DNA from 2 places in the Arthrobacter monumenti genome. Region 2 is predicted to be linked to the other one. Evidence: riboswitches for the same ligand, from Rfam matches in the RefSeq annotation. Region 2 holds a riboswitch; the other holds the start of a gene.
The links. A riboswitch is a leader RNA that binds a small molecule or an ion and turns the genes downstream of it on or off. The one in region 2 is predicted to bind cyclic di-AMP.
Positions count from the first base shown of each region.

Region 1: it holds a riboswitch for cyclic di-AMP, as region 2 does, so the genes downstream of both, ACX80B_RS15255 (C40 family peptidase) here and ACX80B_RS04935 (M23 family metallopeptidase) in region 2, are expected to answer to the same signal.

Region 1 is NZ_JBTNCY010000010.1:36,254-42,529, reverse strand. It holds gene ACX80B_RS15265 (M23 family metallopeptidase) at 1-745, shown strand, start outside; cyclic di-AMP (ydaO/yuaA leader) riboswitch at 886-1,076, shown strand; gene ACX80B_RS15260 (C40 family peptidase) at 1,136-2,068, shown strand; cyclic di-AMP (ydaO/yuaA leader) riboswitch at 2,400-2,592, shown strand; gene ACX80B_RS15255 (C40 family peptidase) at 2,597-3,394, shown strand; gene ACX80B_RS15250 (NlpC/P60 family protein) at 3,498-4,358, shown strand; gene ACX80B_RS15245 (HNH endonuclease) at 4,617-5,111, shown strand; gene mobA (molybdenum cofactor guanylyltransferase) at 5,117-5,761, shown strand; gene ACX80B_RS15235 (DUF6457 domain-containing protein) at 5,809-6,276, shown strand, end outside.
Region 2 is NZ_JBTNCY010000003.1:42,967-49,242, reverse strand. It holds gene ACX80B_RS04955 (heavy metal translocating P-type ATPase) at 1-858, opposite strand, end outside; gene ACX80B_RS04950 (heavy-metal-associated domain-containing protein) at 865-1,086, opposite strand; gene ACX80B_RS04945 (metal-sensitive transcriptional regulator) at 1,089-1,481, opposite strand; cyclic di-AMP (ydaO/yuaA leader) riboswitch at 1,650-1,849, shown strand; gene ACX80B_RS04940 (hypothetical protein) at 1,855-3,120, shown strand; cyclic di-AMP (ydaO/yuaA leader) riboswitch at 3,310-3,509, shown strand; gene ACX80B_RS04935 (M23 family metallopeptidase) at 3,564-4,370, shown strand; gene ACX80B_RS04930 (ArsR/SmtB family transcription factor) at 4,492-4,857, shown strand; gene ACX80B_RS04925 (cation diffusion facilitator family transporter) at 4,854-5,855, shown strand; gene ACX80B_RS04920 (DoxX family protein) at 5,889-6,276, opposite strand, start outside.

The DNA of each region.
Region 1 (6,276 bases), on a different contig from region 2:
CCGGAACCAGCTGGGACAAATCTCTTTGGCGGCCACCCAGGCCATGGGTGGCGTGGGGCAGAAGGCGGCCATCGTCGTCGCCGCTTCCGGGCTGGCAATGGCAGTGGCGGTTCCGACGGCGACAGTGACCGCCGCCGGTGAGCCGGCAGAAGCGCAGAGAGCACAGAAGACACTGACGGCATCCGCTGCCGCAACCACATCGCCGGATTCGAATGGAGTATCCACGGTAAAGGCTTCCGACAACGCCACCGTTTCCTTCGTCCGTTCCGATGTCACCAGCAGTTTTGATCCCGAGAAAAAACTGGCCAGCGTGATGACCGCGGCCGCAGGCGAAGCCGAACCGGCCGCTTCCGAGGGAAGCCTCGACATGCCCGTACCAGCTTCGAATATGACCTCCAGTTTTGGTTACCGGACAAGTCCAATCACCGGTTTTGCCGGGGAAATGCATACCGGCCAGGACTTCGGCATTGCCTGCGGTACTGAGGTTGCCGCGGCAGCCGAGGGCGTCGTCAAGGAAGCGGGTTGGCACCCCTTCGGCGGCGGTAACCGCATCGTCGTCGACCACGGCGGTGGACTCGAAACCACCTATAACCATCTCTCCTCTATTGCTGTCTCCGCTGGCCAGTCCGTTTCCCGCGGGCAGACCGTCGGAGTGAGCGGTACCACCGGAGCGTCCACCGGGTGTCACCTGCATTTTGAAGTCGTGGTCAACGGGCAGACTGTCGACCCACTTGGATGGCTGTAACCGGGCGGAGCGCATAGCACCGCGGTGGGGCGAAACGCCGCGAATCGGCGTGTCGTGACCGAAGTGTGACAAGTTACCGTTCCGTGATGTAGGCTGATCCGCGTGCCGGCTTCCAGTAGCGTCGGCGCCCTTGGACAGATTGCCTAACCCTGTCACTGTCGCAAGGTCCGTTCGCAACAGCATCTGACAGGGGCGGGGGAACCAAATAGCGGGCTTCGTCAGAAGTCCTTGGGGTTAAGACGCATAGGTAGCGTGCACGTTGTAGTGCGCCTATACGTCCGGGTGGCTCCCATCCGAACCCGACAGCTAACTCCGTAGGCATTGGGAGAGGCAATCAACGTGTCCAAAAATCCTAACCTTGCTCGCCACCGCGCGACTCCGGTCAGCCCCATGAAGTCCGTTTCCAAAGCGGTCTCCTCCAATGCAGGCGCCATCGGCCGTCCGGTAGCAGTGGTTGCTGCCGCATCCGGCATGATGTTCGGCCTTGCCGTTCCGGCAAATGCCGCTGAGCACACCGTCAAGTCGGGCGACACGCTCAGCGAAATCGCCGCTCAGCATGACGTCAGCGTTGAGTCACTGTTCTCGCTGAACGGACTCGGTGCAAACTCGGTCATCTATCCCGGCGACAGCATTGAGTTCTCAGGTTCGGCAGTGGCTTCCACCAGCGCTTCCACCTCGGGCTCCTACACCGTGAAGTCCGGTGACACGCTGGGAAAGATCGCTGCAGCCAATAACGTCAGCCTGCAGACAGTCTTCTCGCTCAACGGCCTCGGATGGAACTCCGTCATTTACCCGGGCGATACTATTAAGCTGGCGGGCAACCCGGCTCCGGCACCTGCACCTGCTCCGGCACCCGCCCAGGCGGCTGCTCCGGCACCGGCACCTGCTCCCGCTCCGGCCCCTGCGCCGGCGCCGGCTCCGGCCGCACCGGATAACACCACCGGATTGAGCACGGCCTCCAGCGGAGGGGTTCAGGCGCTTGGAGCGTCCGTCTCCACCGCAGGAATCGCCGGCACCGCCCAGTCCATGGTTGGTTCGCCGTACGTCTACGGTGGCACCAGCCCGAGCGCCGGCTGGGACTGCTCAGGCTTCGTTCAGTGGGTCTACGCCCAGAACGGCATTGACCTGCCGCGTACCTACCAGTGGCACTCCATGACGCCGACCAGCAACCCGCAGCCGGGTGACGTTGTCGTCCAGAACGGTGGAAGCCACGTCGGCATCTACATCGGTGGCGGCAAGATGGTCAGCGCTTTGAACCCGAGCCAGGGCACTCTCGTCCATGACGTTAGCGCCATGTCGGTGATGGGCTTCTACACCATGTAAGACAGCCTTCACAGGCAGGAACCGGTCCGCCGGAACCTTCTCGAATGCACCGTCGGATTTGTCCGGCGGTGCATTCGGCTTTAAGGCGCAACATGCCCGGGATGCGCCGACACGGAGATAATGTCCGATTTATTTTTTTAGCCCACTCCTGCCACGGTATCCGCCCTCTGACCAGCGGTTACTCCCGGCCGACCTGAGGGCAGCCGTTACCGGGATGTATCGAAATGACACCTCCCCGTGACCTCAGCGTGACATCGATCTCGAACTGGGGTACCGTCTTACTCGTGCCAATTTCCAGAGGGGTTTGGCACCCTTGGACAGATTGCCTAACTCTGCCACTGTGCCAAGGTCCATTCGCAACTTATTCGTCTGGCAGAGGCGGGGGAACCATTATCGGGCTTCGCAAGAAGTCCTAGGGGTTAAGCCGTACCGGCGTCACGAGGAATTTTTCCCTTGATGCCGTGCGGCCGGGTGACTCCCATCCGAATCCGACAGCTCACCCCGCAGGCTATGGGAGAGGCTACAGACGTGTCTTCAAGCTCTACTTTGGGCCGCCATCGTGCTGCCCGGGTGCGCAGTAATCCGCTTGCGGTAATCTCGCAGGCAGTGTCATCCAACGCCGGATCCATGGGCCGCCAGGCAGCCGTTATCGCCGCAGCTTCGGGTCTGGTCCTGACCGTTGGAGTGCCGGCGCAGGCTTCCGGCGCCGAGCGCGAAGCGAACGCCTTCACCGCTGTCACCGCAGCCCAGCCGGAGACCGTGGACGTCAGCGTCCCGGCCGATGCCAGGATTTCCTTCGAGCGTGCCTCCGTCACTTCCGAAGCCGCTCCGGCAGCTCCCGCCGCCCCCGTCGAGGTGAGCGTCCAGTCCACCGAAACCGCAGAACCAGCCGCCGCCATCGACGTCGAAGCGCCTGCTCCTGTTGCGGAACCCGTGGTGGAAGAGGCTCCCAAGCCTGAGCCCAAGCCCGATCCCGCTGCAGCCGTTTCGGCCGGTAACTCGAGCGTTGCCGGCGCGGCCTACGCCGGAGTCGGCAACCCATACGTCTACGGCGGAACCAGCCCGAGCGCCGGCTGGGACTGCTCCGGTTTCGTGCAGTGGGCCTACGCCCAGGCAGGCCTGAGCATTCCCCGCACCAACCAGTGGTCGGTCATGACTCCCACCAGCAACCCGAAGCCGGGCGACCTGGTGGTGCAGAGTGGTGGCTCACATGTCGGTATCTACGTCGGCAATGGCCAGATGATCTCGGCCCTGAACCCCAGCGACGGCACCCAGCTCCACTCGGTCAGCGCCATGCCGGTCTCGGGTTTCTACACCCTCCCGTAGGGCCCCAAAAGCTTCGACGGGAACGGTGGCCCGCTGCAATTCCACCGCCATTAGTATCCGCAGGCTGTGACCAGCTAGAAATCGAAAGAGAGCGCATTCCACAATGTCGACCAGCGCAACCATTGCCCGCCACCGGGCACCGGCCCAACCCACCGCACTGAGCAGCATCGCCAAGGCGGTCAGCTCCAACGCCGGCAGCATGGGCCGCCAGGCCGCTGTCGTCGCTGCTGCATCCGGAATGGTCCTAGTCACCGGCGTTTCCGCGACCGCTGCCCAGGGAGACATCAACCGCGAGGCTTCGGCGGCTTCGGAACTGCAGATCCAGACCGCTTCCGCCATCCAGGTGAACGCTCCCGCTGCCGCGAAGATCTCCTTCGACCGTCCGGATGTCCGCTCGGCCCCCGCTCCGGTCGTGGAAGCACCGGAACCGGTTGTTGCCCCGCAGTCCAACGACGTCGAGCCCGTCGTCGCGGAACCCGTGGAGACCCCGGCGCCGGCTCCTGCACCAGCACCAGCACCTGCCCAGAGCGAGCCTGCGCCCGCTGCCACCGCAGACACGGCAAGCACCGCTTCCACGCAGCCCGCCGCCAAGTCGACGCCGGAGCCCGCGCAGCAGAAGGCTCCTTCCTCCAGCGGAGTTGCCGCGGGGATTGCCTCCGCTGCGTACGCGCAGCTCGGCGTGAGCCAGGACTGCACCATGCTGGTCACCAACGCCCTCGCCGCCGTCGGCATCAACCACCACGGCTGGCCGGACTCCTACTTCTCCCTCGGCACCCAGGTCAGCGCCTCGCAGGCCCAGCCGGGTGACCTGGTCTACTACGCGGACGGCGGCATGGGCATGGCCCACATCGCGGTCTACGTCGGGAACGGCCAGGCCGTCCATGGCGGCTGGGAAGGCGGCAAGACCGTTCTGGCTTCCGTCAATGTCGGCTCCGGCCCGGTTTACATTCACGTGAACGGCTAATTCCACCGGATCCCGTCCTGACCGGACAGTATTAAAGGCAAAGGCTCCCGCTGCGGCGGGGGCCTTTCGTCGTTTCTCCGATGGCTCGCGGCGGCCCCCGTCGCCGCTTCCGCCGGGCCTCGGTCGTGCCGCAGCGGTGAATAACTGGCACACCGGGTCAGATCTCGTTTACTCTTGGCTTGTTGATCCAAGACCCGCGGGCACTGAACCGGCACAACCGGTGCAGTGGCCGCAGGTCCGGCGCGAAGAGGTATGTGCATGCGCACACTCGTTCTCAATGCTGGATATGAGCCGCTGGCGGTTGTCACCTTCCGCCGGGCGATCGTTCTTGTGCTCGGCGGCAAGGCGAGCATTATTGCCGAGGCAGGCGATCCCGTTGTGGGGCCCAACGAAATCCTGGCCCGGCCTTCCGTCATCCTGCTCAATCGCTACGTGAAGGTTCCCTACCGCGAAGGTGCCCCGGTAACGCGCCGCGGAGTCCTCCGCCGGGACAACCACCTCTGCGGCTACTGCGGCAAGCCGGCCAGCACCATTGACCACATTGTTCCCAAGTCGCGCGGCGGAGCCGAAACCTGGGAGAACCTCGTCGCCTGCTGCCTGCGCTGCAATAATGCCAAAGACGATCACACTCTCCGCGAGATGGGATGGGAGCTGCGGGTGCTTCCGAAACCCCCGCGCGGATCCCGCTGGCGGATCAAGGAGCTCGAACGGCCGGCTCCACAATGGACGGAATTCCTTAATAATGCAGCGTAGCCCCAATGCCGCGTAACCCCGTCGACAGCGTCGACTTCGACGCCATCATCCTGGCCGGGGGCCGTTCGTCCCGCCTTGGCGGCGTGGACAAGGCGTCGTTGATGTTCGACGGCGGCACGCTCCTTGCGCGCACCCTGGCCGCCGTCGAGGGGGCCGGCACCGTCGTCGTCGTTGGTCCCTTTTCTGCTGATGAGCTGCCGGAGGGCGTGCGGTGTGCCCGGGAGGATCCACCGTTTTCCGGTCCTGCCTCCGCCATCGCCGCGGGAGTGGATGCACTGGCCGGCAGCACTGCTGAATATACCGCCGTTTTGGCCTGCGATATGCCCTACGCCCGCACCGCCATGCAGTATCTCCTGACGGCAACCGCGTCGCTGGCCCGGACCGAAAAGGGCGCGGCGACCTCCGGTGCGGACGGTGTGATGGCGCAGGACGAAATGGGCAAGCTGCAGCCGCTCGCTGCACTGTATAAGAGGTCCGCGCTGACGGAGGCTGTGCGGCAGCGGCGCGAAGGCGGCGGCGTCACAGGGATGTCAGTCTTCCGGCTGGTTGCTAGTCTGCAGGTAGTGCCGGTCACCGTTGCCGCGCCCGCTACCCGCGACGTCGACACCTGGGACGATGCGCGGACGTTCGGCATCGACGGTCCGGCATAAGCTGTCCAGCAACCGGCAGCGGCTGTGCAAGCAAAAGGAGATGGGCCTTGACTGACCAGAAACAGATTCTTGAACCGTGGTGCCGGAAATTGATAGAAGCACTGGAACTGCAGGGACTCGAGGTCGATATTGACGAGGTGCTGGCCCTTGCCGGCGAGGCGGCGCATGCGGTGGTGCGGCCCGCGGCTCCGCTGACCACCTTCATTGTCGGTTATGCCGCCGGCTGTGCATCGGCCACCGGACAGGCTTCGGACGACGTCGCGATCCGCTCCGCCAGTGAAGTTGCGCGCCGGCTGGTGCGTGAAGCAAAGCAGGACGACGACGGCGGCAGCGGGCCGGGTGCCGGAGGCGGTCCAAACGCTGGCGAACGTGGAAGTGGGGCCGACGCCGGGCGTGGAGAAGGCGCTGGAGACGGAAGCGGGCTCGATACAGCGGGAGAGGACGCCTCCGCTGCCCAGGCGCAGGAGGCAGTCCAGGCCACATTTGGCGGCGGCACGCCGGAAGGGAGGAAGCCC
Region 2 (6,276 bases):
GGAAGTGTCGACGGCGCTGTTTCCGTCCGTGACAACGCCGTCGGTGGCGATCTTCTCGCCGGGACGGACAACGAACGTATCGCCGGCAGCCAGCTGGCCCGACGGGATCTTGACCTCGACGCCGTCGCGGAGCACGGACGCGTCCTTGGCGCCCAGGTTCAGCAGGGCCTTGAGGGCTTCGCCGCTGCGGTGCTTGGCGTTGGCCTCGAGATAGCGCCCCAGCAGCAGGAAGGTGGTGACGACGGAGGCGACCTCGAAGTAGAGTCCGTGGGCCGACATCGGCATACCTGTATGCGCGGTCACCATTGGATTGCTGATCAGCACGTAGGCGGAGAACAGGAAGGCCGCCGCGACGCCGATCGAGACGAGCGTGTCCATAGTGGAGGAGAAGTGCCGGGCGTTGACGGCGGCCGCACGGTGGAACGGCCAGGCTGACCACGTCACGACCGGCAGGCTTAGGATGGCCGCAACCCAACCCCAGTGTGGAAATTGGGCGGCCGGAATCATCGAAATGACGAAGATCGGCACGGTGAGCAGTGCGGCGGTAATGAGCCTGGGTTTCAGCGTCGATGCCGGAACGTCGCGGTGCCCACCGTCGTCGTGCTCAGGTTCAGGCTGATGCAGTGTGGCGGAATAGCCGGCTGCATGCACGACGTCGATCAGCTGTTGGTCGCTGATGTCGCCGGAGACCGTGACCTGGGCGGATTCCAGCGGGAGATTGACCGACGCCTGTACGCCCTCGAGCTTGCCGAGTTTACGTTCGACCCGGCCGACGCAGGAGGCACAAGTCATCCCCTCGATATCCAGCTCCACCACGCGGGCGTTTTTGGACAGGGCAGTGTCGGTGTCAATCGCCATGGATATTTACGCTTCGTTCGCCACTACGAGGTAGCCGGCTTCCGCGACGGCTTCGCCGATTTCGGCGTCGGACAGCTTCTTGCTCGAGGTGATGGTGGTGGTGGAGATTCCAGACTTGTTCAAGTCGATTTCGACGTTCTCGACGCCGTCGATTTCCTTCAGCTCTTCCGTTACCGAGGCGACGCAGTGGCCGCAGGTCATGCCGGAAATGTTGACGATGGTGTTCATTGTTAGCTCCTTAGCAGGCGTGAAATGGCGTCCGAGGCTTCCTTGACCTTGGCGTCGATGTTTGCGAATTCTCCGGTGGTCTGTGATTCGGTGGCCGCACCGACTACGCAGTGGGCAATGTGCTCCTCGAGTAGTCCGATGCTGACGGCATGCAGCGCCTTGTTGATGGCGGAAACCTGCGTGAGGATATCGATGCAGTACTTGTCCTCATCGATCATCCGCGCAATGCCTCGAACCTGGCCTTCGATCCGCTTGAGCCGGCGCAGGTACGCGTCTTTGTCCGACGTGTAACCGTGATTTTCCTGGGCGTCCCCGGTGACGGGGTTGATGCCTGCATGGCTGTCCAATTCCGCCTCGGTGAAGGTTTCGGCAGGGCTTTGGTCAGTGGCGCTCATGGTGTCCTCTTTCGCTGATGCTTCTTTCACGGTATACCCCCACAGGGTATAGGTCAAGTACCCCCAAGGGGTATGTGGATAAGCATAACGAAATTGTAACTTCGCAGCGTTTCTGCTTAGTCTGGGGCAGCACCGCCTGTAGGGGTGCAGCCGGTCCGTACACCGAACCCTGTCAGCGGACCGGTCCCGTTCATAGTTATGGCAGGGGCGGAGGAACCACCAGCGGCAGCATCGCAACTGCCTGGGGGTGAAGCCGCAGTGGCATCGCAACCGGTACGGCCACCGTTCGGCCGTACCGCCGCCGCAGCGGCCGGGTCTCCTCGACCCGAATCCGACAGCTAACTTCGCAGGTGTTTGAGAGAGGACCAGTTTGATGCGCAGTAAACCCACCGGCCGCCGTGCGGCTGCTCCCGGCACTTCCTCCGCACGCGCGGCATTCGTTCCGCGCTCCAACCACTCCCCACTGCCTGGACATCGCTGGGCAGCCGCGCCGGTTCCCGCCGCGGCTGGAACCAGCCCGTGGGTCCGCAACGGCTCACTTGCGCTCGCCGTGACCGGCATCGTCGTCGCCGTCGCGCTATCGCAGATTCAGCCGCCAACAGCCGATGGAACGACGCAGGCACAGAACGTCGGCGAATCGCCCACCGCCTCCACCGCAGCAAATGTAACTTTCCATTCCGATTGGCTGACCACCGACGCTGTCATCCACGGCTACCTCGGCGGGGATGAGGTTGACGGCGGCTCCGGTGACGGACTCTTCGCCAGCAAGGCCAGCAGCGGCGAAGCGCTTTTCGCCAGCAATGACGGCACTGTCATCAACGGCAACTCCGGCGCCGACAACATTGTTGCTGCCGATGGTTCCGGAAGCGTCGTCGCCAGCGGTGCTGCTGGCAATGCCCCGGCCGCAGGCAGTTTGAAGGCCGCAGGGGGAAGTACTGCAGAATTTCAATCCACGCAACGGCCGGTAGGCGATTTAACTACGCAGGCGGCGCTGGATTCAGCCGGAGCACCAGCACCGGAACCAGCGGAGCCAAGCGGTCCAGTATCGTCGGATGAGTCCGATGGCGACGGCATCGAGGCGCAGAACAGTACCCCGGGTGATGCGTCGGCCTCGGCCTCTGGCTCAGAAACACAGACGGAAGCGACGCCGGCTCCGGCCAGCGCTAAGGGTGACGGGACTACTGCGGCTGCGACCCCCAGCGGGAGTGCTGAAACTACGCCGGCTGCCGCTCCCACTGAGAGTGGCGAATCTTCGCAGGCGACGGCTCCTGCCGAGGCTGCCGGGACATCGCAGGCATCGACGGCGGAGCCCACCAGCCCCAGCCCGGAGCCCACCAGCCCCAGCCCGGAGCCCACTGGTCCGAGCCCGGCGCCGACCACCTCCAGTCCGAGCCCGGCGCCGACCACCGCTAGTCCGAACCCGGCTCCGACCACCACCTCCACCCCCGAGCCCTCAAGCACCAGCCTGAAAACCGTGGAACCGAGTCCGGAACCCACCACCTCCAGCCCGGAGTCGACGGACGGAACTGATCGGGACAGCTGGGATGGCTACGACGGAGACGGCTGGAGCGACGGCGACAGCGCCGGCTGGGACAACCGCGACGAAACCAACCCGGACAACCGCGGCGGACAAGACTGACCTACCACTACGGGAACAACTAACTAGACGCCCACCTATGGCCTGTTCCGGAAAATCTCCTGTTTCGACACGCCTCCTGTGCCGTGAGACTCGCCACAAACCGGGTAACGAAATTGTAACTACGACTTTCATCTGTTTAGTCTTGTCTATCGCCGTTTTTGTCCGGCGCCCCTGGTCCGTCCACCGAATCCTGTCAGCGGACCAGTTCCGTTCGTATTGATGACAGGGGTGGAGGAACCACCATCGGCAGTCTGACTGCCTTGGGGTTAAGCCCGCCAGCGGCATCGCAATCGGTTTGGCTTTCTACAGCTGACCGCTGCCGCGCAGGGCCGAGTTTGGTCTCAACTCGAATCCGACAGCTAACTTCACAGGTGTCTGAGAGGACCTTTTTGTTTCGCAATAAATCAGCGGGCCGCCGCGCAGCGGATCCCGCAACTTCCCCTATGTCCGAATCAGCTCCCAGCAGCCGTTCGGGGCAGCCCGGCCGCCATAGCGCGGCATCAGCAGCACCTAAGTCTTCGCAATCCTGGGTCCATAAGGGCGCCTTGGCGCTCGCCGTAACCGGCATGATCGCCGCGGTTACCTTTCCCCAGGCCCAATCGCAGGCAAGTCAGGATCAGCTGGAAGCAGTTTCGAGCGTCGCCAGTTCCGTCACCGCTTCGACAGGTGCAAGCCTCGACTTCACACCGAACAGCCTCAAACCTGGAGCTATGGCGGACGACGACGAGGAAAAGGGTTCCAGCGTGAAGCCGGCCTCGAGCGGTTCTGACGACAAGGCTTCCGGATCCACGTTGGCGGGCAAGGATTCCGACAAGGAAAAGGCGAAGAAGGACGAAAAGCAGAAGTCCTCTTCCAAGTCCGAGGACCTGGGGGCCCCGCTGGCGTACCTCAAGCCGACATCGTCCTTCGGCTACCGCGTCAGCCCCATCACCGGTGCTGCCAGCGAGTTCCATTCCGGCCAGGACTACGCCGCGACTTGCGGCACCCCGGTCAAGAGTTCAGCTGACGGCAAGGTCGTCCAGGCCGGTTGGCACCCGTATGGTGGCGGCAACCGCGTCACGGTCAAGCACGACGACGGTCTGAAGACGACCTACAACCACATGGCGGCGATCAAGGTTAGCGCGGGCGAGTCAGTTAAGGCGGGCGAGTCCGTAGGCAATGTCGGTTCGACCGGCGCCTCCACCGGTTGCCACCTGCACTTCGAGGTGGTCGAGGGCGGCCAGACGGTAAACCCTCTCGGCTTCCTGTAACAAAACCCGGCTGCCGCACTGGCAGCGAAGCGGTCTCCGCAGTCATTACGACGACGGCGGGGGCCGCTTTCGTATGTCGGCACGTATTGAGGTAATCACCCGGTTGTGTCATTATCTGCATATGGATGCAGATAAGCAGGTATGCGGCGCCGACGTCGATAGTCAGTACGTTGAGCTGGCCGTCGAGGTTTTCTCGATGCTTGCCGATGCAACCCGGGTCCGCATTATTCTTGCGTTGCGCGATGAGGAGTTGTCGGTGAATCATCTCGCCGACATCGTCGAAAAACCGTCTGCAGCCGTGTCCCAGCACCTGGCTAAACTCCGGCTGGCGAGGATGGTCGCGACCCGACAGGTGGGAACACGGGTGTTCTACAGGCTGGAAAACGAGCATGCCCGGAAACTCGTCACCGACGCGATCTTCCAGGCCGAGCATTCGCTGGGCGGCGTTCCGCGGCATCATCACGGCGACCAGGCGGTGGGAGCATGAATCGATTGCCCGCCAACGAGCGTGTCCACGATCACGAGCACGAACATGACCACGTGCATCCGACCGGCCTGAAGGGTTTTTTCCACGGTCTTTTCGTTCCGCACAGCCATGACGTCAGCGACTCGATCGACGACGCCATGGAGTCGAGCGGTCAAGGCATCAGGGCCGTCAAAATCAGTTTGGTGGGATTGGGTGCGACGGCGGTGCTCCAGCTCATCGTCGTCTTCATCAGTGGGTCCGTGGCGCTGCTCGCCGATACGGTGCATAACTTCTCCGACGCGTTGACCGCCGTTCCGCTGTGGATCGCCTTCATCCTCGGGCGCCGTGCCGCCAACCGCCGTTACACCTACGGCTACGGAAGGGCGGAGGACCTCGCCGGACTGTTCATCGTCGCGATGATCGCACTGTCCGCCATCGTCGCCGGCTGGCACTCCATAGCCCGACTGGTCGATCCCCAGCCGCTGACCAATCTCGGATGGGTCCTCGCCGCGGGCTTGATCGGATTTGCCGGTAACGAACTGGTTGCCATCTACCGGATCCGGATCGGCCGGCGCATCGGTTCTGCAGCCTTGGTCGCCGATGGGATCCATGCCCGGACGGACGGGTTCACCTCACTGGCCGTCGTGCTTGGCGTCATCGGAGTCTGGCTCGGCTTCCCGCTGGCCGATCCCATCATCGGCCTGGTCATTACCGCCGCTATAGTCGTTCTCCTTTGGGGAACGGCCCGCGATATCGGCCGCAGGCTTCTGGATGGTGTTGATCCGGACCTGGTGGACCGGGCCGAGCGGAGCGTCAGGGCTGTCGAAGGGATCCAGGGCGTGGACCACATCCGGCTGCGCTGGACAGGCCACCAACTGCAGGTTTCGGCGTCGGTTCTCCTGTCACAGGAAACCAGCCTGCAGGAGTACGAGGACATCCGGTCACGAGTGGACCTCGCCATGCGTACTGATCTGCCGAATGTTGGCCATGTCCTTGTGGCGCCCGGCATACGGCGCTAACGGACCGGCAAGTGGTTCAGCGCCCTTAACGGTTCAGTGGGTGGGCGGTAACTTGATCACTGCAGGTTCACCGGGACGATGGCGGAAGTCCTCAATGTAAGGCAACACCACGAATACTGTGGCGGCAATGAACACCAGCTGCACCACAGAGCGTGGCAGCAGCGCCGCAGCCGGACCGTCGTCGAACGTAATATCTGCGACGGCGGCATAAACATTCGCCGGAAATATCGCCACCAGCAGGCAGCCGAGTCCCGCCGCTGCCCAAGGCGCCGTCCGGTGGTAGAGCAGGCCGGCCGCCCCGAGCAGTTCCAGAATGCCGGTCAATGTCACCAGCAGTTCCGGGAAGGGGAGCACCGGAGGCACCATCGCGACGAAATCTTCACGCAATTCACCAAAGTGCGATACTCCGGTCACAGCGAAC